Regions from separate parts of the Bacillus cereus group sp. MYBK79-1 genome, predicted to be linked through region 1. Evidence: riboswitches for the same ligand, from Rfam matches in the RefSeq annotation. Region 1 holds a riboswitch; the other holds the start of a gene.

Region 1 (3,407 bases):
TGCTAACGTAGTAAAACTTTAATCCAACATATGACAGGAGGTTACCTAACTTGGTAACCTCCTTTGTTATTCCTTTGTATATTTCCGTTTTCCAGAGCAAAAACTATGTGAAATGCGCAATATACAAAGGAGGAATTAGCAATGGGATCAGAAGTAAATGATTTTGAAGAAGTAAAATTCCGTGTAGAAACAGCACAAAAAATGGTAGGATCAGCGACAATTTCAATGGATCCAGATACATTAGAGCATGCTACTACTGCTGTAGAAGCCGCTCGTTCTCAGCTTGAAATTATGAAATCTGTTGCGACGGATTTAGATGAGCCATTTCTAATGAATGAGGAAAAAAAATTAAGTAAATGTGAGCATCAATTAAATGAAGCGAAGCACTAAAAAACATCCAGAGAATTTTCTCTGGATGTTTTTTCATGACAACTGTTCTCCATACTTTTTCAATGTTTCTCCAACTGTACATTGCCGTATGCAAAAGGAATGAGCATAATACTTACTATTTGTCTTTCGATTATGTTCTCGCAAAAAACACCCTTCACAATACGTTTCTAATAAGTCGTTTACCTCTGTAATGAGTTGCTTTTTATCCACCTTTGCACCTCTCTATTCGGTTATTTCTTTATGACTATCAATTACTGTTCCTTCTAATGCTTGCGTAGCTAATTGGTGTGCTTCTTTATTTTGTTTTCTAGATATCGGCTCACATACAAGTTTTAATTTCATTTGCTTCGCCTTTTGTTCAATTTGATCTAAGTAATGATTTAAATGCTCATCATAACAAGGCCATTCTCCAGCCAATTGCTGCAGTACAACTTGCGAATCGCCGCGAAGTGTAACTGCTTCATACTTAATTGCTAATTCCTCGAGTATATTCATGCCATATAGTAACGATGCATATTCCGCTTCATTATTATCATATATGCCTTCTATGTATGCATTACGGCGAATTCGATATTTTGTATTTCCTTTTTTATAGTATACACATATACCTACTCCAGCTTCTTTCGTCTGTACATCATAACCGCCATCAAAATAAACGAGTATTTCTTGGGGCTCTTCCTCCACTTGTTTACTCAGTTTTTTCATTTCCTTTAATGACCATTCTGCATCCATTTCATCATAAAATGATAGTTCTTTCACTCTTCCTGTTTTCTCAAAATCCTCTGCAAATTGAAGCACTTCTTCTATGTTCATATAATCTGTCGTTAATTCTGTCTGCAAACCGCGCTTTGTTTTATACAACCAATGAATTTTATATTTCATACTAGATTCCCCTTATATAAGACTTCTTATATGTAGCCAGCTAATGCAAGCCTCACTTTATTTTATTATATTGTATCAAGAGTCACAGCATTATATTCAATGTGATTACATATAAAAAGAGCTATCCCTTTAGGAATAGCTCTTTCATCTATTACATAAATCTTTCAAATTGTACTCGTTTATTAATCCAGTACATTACAGGCATACCAATCGCCATGACAACAAATTCACCGATTGCACATGTTAACCAAGTCAACATAAACGGTAAATCAAATGCAAGATGAAGTTCAATTGCAATCATAAACATAGTAATCGTAAAAATAACTGTATTAAAAATCATACGAGCCCAAACACCTTTAATAAATCGCATAGAAATAATCGTTGCAACTAATGCAAGAATAGATTGCCCTACTCCAAATACTAAATCGTAAGCGATCATAGGTGAGAAAAAGAGATTTGTTAAAAATACACCTAATACAATTCCGTAAATTGCTTTCTTATTAAATACAACAAGATGATTAAACATCTCTGAAATACGAAACTGTACATTCGTAAAGCCAAATGGCTGAATAAGCATAGAAACAGCAATATATAATGCCGCTAAAATACCATTACCGACTAAAGTTCTTATATTCATGACAAAATCTCCTTAGTTTTTTTACGTGGGATGGTTTCGAACCACGTTATTCGTTTTTTAAGCAACAAGATTATATTCTACGCAATACACACTCTTTCGTCAATAGATTCCTATCATGAACTACCTTTTTTCTTTTAGACAACGTATAATAAAACATATGAAAGTTTTAGGAGGTTTCACTTCATGACAGCAACAATTCAAAATGAAAAATTGATCGTTTCCATTTCTGACAAAGGTGCAGAATTACAAAGTGTTCGCTTAAAAGAAGATAATACTGAATACTTATGGCAAGGCGATTCTACTTATTGGGGGCGCCGCGCACCAATTTTATTCCCAATTGTCGGTCGATTAGTAGATAATACATACTACGTAGATGGTAAACCATATTCTTTAACACAACACGGCTTTGCTCGTGACCTTACATTCACTGTGAAAGAACAAAGTGAAACGAAAATCACTTACATTGTTACTAGTAATGAAGAAACATTAAAAAAATACCCATACGAATTCGAATTACTCGTTTCTTATGAGCTAGACGGACAAATCGTTCATGTAACATATGACGTACATAACCCTGCTTCAAAAGAGATGTCCTTCTCAATCGGAGCACATCCTGGTTTCAACTTCCCGTTATTAGAGGGCGAATCATTTACAGATTATCATTTATCCTTTAATGGTTCTGAACGTTTAGAAACAAGCATATTAGAAGGACCTTACCTTTCAAACAAAAAGCAATTAATCGCTGAAAATACGAATGAATTACCACTTACATACGATTTATTTAAAAATGATGCACTTATTTTTGAAAATATGAATACGGATGAAATCTCTATTCGTTCTCATAAACATAATAAATTTGTAAAAGTAGAATTTGACGGATTCCCATTTGTCGGCGTATGGACACCAGGCGAGAATGCGCCTTTCTTATGTATTGAACCTTGGTACGGAATTGCCGATGAAGTAAATCCAGCAAAAGATTTCAAGGGAAAAAAAGGAATTCAATCTTTACAAGCGAATGAAACATTTACATGTCGTTATAGCATTACAATCGGCTAACTACTCTATCCCCTACTTCAATGAAACATATAAGTAGGGGATCATCTTATCATTTGGAGGTTTCTCATTTTGATTGAAGTATATATTGATGGTGCATCAAAAGGAAATCCTGGTCCTTCTGGTGCGGGAGTATTTATTAAAGGGGTTCAACCAGCTGTACAATTATCATTACCCCTTGGGACAATGTCCAATCATGAAGCAGAATACCACGCTTTACTTGCAGCATTAAAATATTGCACGGAGCATAATTATAACATTGTCTCTTTTCGTACAGATTCGCAACTTGTTGAGCGAGCTGTCGAAAAAGAATACGCAAAAAATAAAATGTTTGCACCACTATTAGAGGAAGCATTGCAGTACATAAAAAGTTTCGATCTCTTTTTTATTAAGTGGATTCCGAGTAGTCAAAATAAAGTTGCTGATGAATTAGCTAGAAAAGCTA
Region 2 (3,407 bases), on a different contig from region 1:
TTCCATTCATAGCTTGCACAACGCTGAATACGACCATCATTCCAAGACCAGTACCTTTGTCTTTTGTTGAGTAGAAAGGGGATCCAAGGCGTTTTACTTGTTCTTGATCCATGCCAACTCCTGTATCTTTTATATATAATTGAATATGCTTATGATCAGGAACTAATGTGAAATAAAGATCACCGCCTTTTGGCATGGCCTCAATGCAGTTTTTTAAAATATTTAACAAGCATTGATTTAGTTTTTGTTTTTCTCCCGCGATAAAAAAAGAAGTACTTTGCTTTATATAATGAGTACGCACATTTGCTAAATTAGCAAGCGGTGTAATTAGCGATAATGCATGTAATAGTTCGTCTTCTAACTGTAATCTTTGTTCTTTTTCAATACTTGGTTTTGCAAAGGTTAAATAATCTGTAAGAACGTGATTTGCTTGTTCGATTCCGTTGATGGCTATGTCAATATATAATTTTCGCTCTTGCTCAGTGCAGGTATCTGACTGCAAAAGTTGTAAAAATCCTTTCGTTGAAGTTAATGGGTTGCGAATTTCATGAGAGATGGATGCTGCCATTTCACCAATTAAATGAAATTTTTCAGCATTCATAAGTTCGTTTTGTAGACGAACTTGAGTTTGTAATATGTGTAATAAATATAAAATAAGGATGGTACCAAGTATCGTACATAACTCATATACAATAATATGTGGTATATAATCAGCCTTATTTGTAACCTTTGAAAGGAAGAAAGGTATCCAACTAAATCCGTATGTGAGACTGTAGATAATAGCAAGTATTATTTTTATACGATTAGAAGTTCGATTGAAAAATTTGTATGTAAATAGTAGAACAATAAATAGAAGGATAGAACCGATAAGCGATGGGAAAACACCTATTCCTCCTAATAAGAAGCGGTATATATTTAATACCACTAATATTGATCCACCGGCAATAGGACCTCCGGTTAATGTACCGACAACTAATACGATATGACGCATATCAAATTGAAATCCATAATCTGTTTTTGCTGCGAAAGTGATACATAGTATAGTAACGAGGCAACATAATACAATAAATATAGCTGAATTTAATTTAGGAGAGCGTTTCCCTTTTTGATTCCAAAATAAATGGTATACGAGCATTGTAACAAGGATGAATAATATATTTAAAAAGAGATAAATAATAAAGGATTTCAGTGGGATGCCTCCTCTCTTCTCATATTAAATTAATCATACTATAAAATGAAAGAAATGAAATGATAAATAGCGGAAAAATCAGAAATTTTTTCTGGTAGTATACAATATGTTACAATAAGCTTTGTCAATGAAAGAAGGAATTCCGTGCAATGCGCGGGAGAGGTTCGCGAACTCCCTCTATAAAAAACTATGGAAACAACAATATCTTTAGGTATTGTTTTGTTTTTTTATTGTGACAGTTCAAGAACGTTCTTTCTTCTTATTCGTAGTAGAGAAGGAGAATGAGTGAAATGAAAAAAGAGAAGGCAGTTGTTGTTTTTAGTGGAGGACAAGATAGTACGACATGTTTATTTTGGGCAATAGAGCAGTTTGCAGAAGTTGAAGCTGTAACGTTTAATTACAATCAACGTCATAAGTTAGAAATTGATTGTGCGGCGGAAATTGCAAATGAGCTAGGAGTTAAACATACGGTGCTAGATATGAGTCTATTAAATCAACTTGCTCCAAATGCGTTAACGAGAACGGATATGGAGATTACACATGAAGAAGGTGAATTGCCATCGACGTTTGTAGATGGACGAAATTTACTATTCTTATCATTTGCTGCTGTATTAGCAAAACAAGTTGGGGCACGTCATATTGTAACGGGTGTATGTGAAACTGATTTTAGTGGTTATCCAGATTGCCGTGACGTGTTTGTGAAATCGTTAAACGTTACTTTAAATTTATCCATGGATTATCCGTTCGTAATTCATACACCACTTATGTGGATTGATAAAGCGGAAACATGGAAATTATCAGATGAACTTGGAGCATTCGAGTTTGTTCGAGAAAAAACATTAACATGTTATAACGGAATCATTGGTGATGGTTGCGGTGAATGTCCAGCATGTCAGCTTCGTAAAGCAGGATTAGATACGTACCTACAAGAACGCGAAGGAGCGAGTAACTAATGGATAACTTCTTTGGATTTCGCATCGTAGAAAATTTGCAGAAAATGGACAAGGATATTCAGCGTAAACAGCTTAAATATCATAATAAAAGAGTAATGGTCAGCAAGGAATTTACATTTGATGCAGCACACCATTTACACTGTTATGAAGGGAAATGTAAAAACTTACATGGTCACACATATAAAGTTGTATTTGGGATTAGTGGATATGTAAATGAAATAGGTCTTGCGATTGACTTTGGAGATATAAAAGAAATTTGGAAGAATGAAATAGAAATTTATTTAGACCATCGTTATTTAAACGAAACGTTACCGGCGATGAATACGACTGCTGAAAATATGGTTGTTTGGATTTACGAGAAGATGGCAGAAGCATTAACAAAAGATAATCGTGCGAACGAATATAAAGGAGCTCGTGTTGAATTTGTTCGTCTTTTCGAGACGCCAACTAGTTATGCAGAAGTAAGACGGGAGTGGATGCTCGATGAGTAAAATCCCTGTCTTAGAAATATTTGGTCCGACTATTCAAGGTGAAGGAATGGTTGTGGGACAAAAGACAATGTTTATCCGTACAGCAGGTTGTGATTATAGCTGCGCATGGTGTGATTCTGCTTTTACGTGGGATGGATCGGCTAAAGATCAAATTAGACAAATGACAGCGGAAGCCGTTTGGAATGAGCTTGTTGAAATTGGAGGAGAAAATTTTTCTCATGTTACAATTTCAGGTGGAAATCCTGTTCTATTGAAAAATATCGAAGCGCTTCTTTCTATATTAAAAGAGAATGGAATGCGAACGGCGATAGAAACGCAAGGGAGTAAATGGCAAGATTGGTTACTTCAAATTGATGAGATAACGATTTCTCCAAAACCACCAAGTTCGGCAATGAATACTGATTTTCAGAAGTTAGATACTGTTATTCAGAAACTAGCAGGAAAAGATATTAGTTTAAAGGTAGTAGTATTTGACGATTATGACTTTGAGTATGCAGTTAAGATGCACGAACGTTATCCAAATGTACCATTTTTCTTACAAGTAGGGAATGATGATACAAAAACAGTGGATGACGCGATGTTGATTAAAAAATTATTAGATAAGTATGAGTGGCTTATTGAAAAAGCGGTTAACTGTAAAGAAATGAATAATGCAAAAGTATTGCCGCAGCTTCATGCGTTAGTATGGGGCAATAAACGCGGGGTATAATGAGAAGGGATGTTTAAAATGGCAGGAAGATTAGATGAAGATTTAAAAGATGTAACGTTATTAGG

The links. Region 1 has a riboswitch for preQ1 ahead of ACTFOB_RS13435 (QueT transporter family protein). Riboswitches for the same ligand answer to the same signal wherever they lie in the genome.
Positions count from the first base shown of each region.
Region 2: another riboswitch for preQ1. It lies ahead of queC (7-cyano-7-deazaguanine synthase QueC); the one in region 1 lies ahead of ACTFOB_RS13435 (QueT transporter family protein).

Region 1 is NZ_JBQAEO010000007.1:13,021-16,427, forward strand. Features, by position in the region: gene cspB (cold shock-like protein CspB) at 1-22, shown strand, start outside; gene ACTFOB_RS13420 (DUF2564 family protein) at 142-390, shown strand; gene ACTFOB_RS13425 (zinc-finger domain-containing protein) at 424-600, opposite strand; gene ACTFOB_RS13430 (ribonuclease H family protein) at 613-1,272, opposite strand; gene ACTFOB_RS13435 (QueT transporter family protein) at 1,424-1,909, opposite strand; PreQ1 riboswitch class I at 1,916-1,960, opposite strand; gene ACTFOB_RS13440 (aldose 1-epimerase family protein) at 2,093-2,965, shown strand; gene ACTFOB_RS13445 (reverse transcriptase-like protein) at 3,035-3,407, shown strand, end outside.
Region 2 is NZ_JBQAEO010000014.1:33,323-36,729, reverse strand. Features, by position in the region: gene kinB (sporulation sensor histidine kinase KinB) at 1-1,135, opposite strand, end outside; PreQ1 riboswitch class I at 1,343-1,386, shown strand; gene queC (7-cyano-7-deazaguanine synthase QueC) at 1,480-2,142, shown strand; gene queD (6-carboxytetrahydropterin synthase QueD) at 2,142-2,633, shown strand; gene queE (7-carboxy-7-deazaguanine synthase QueE) at 2,626-3,342, shown strand; gene queF (preQ(1) synthase) at 3,361-3,407, shown strand, end outside.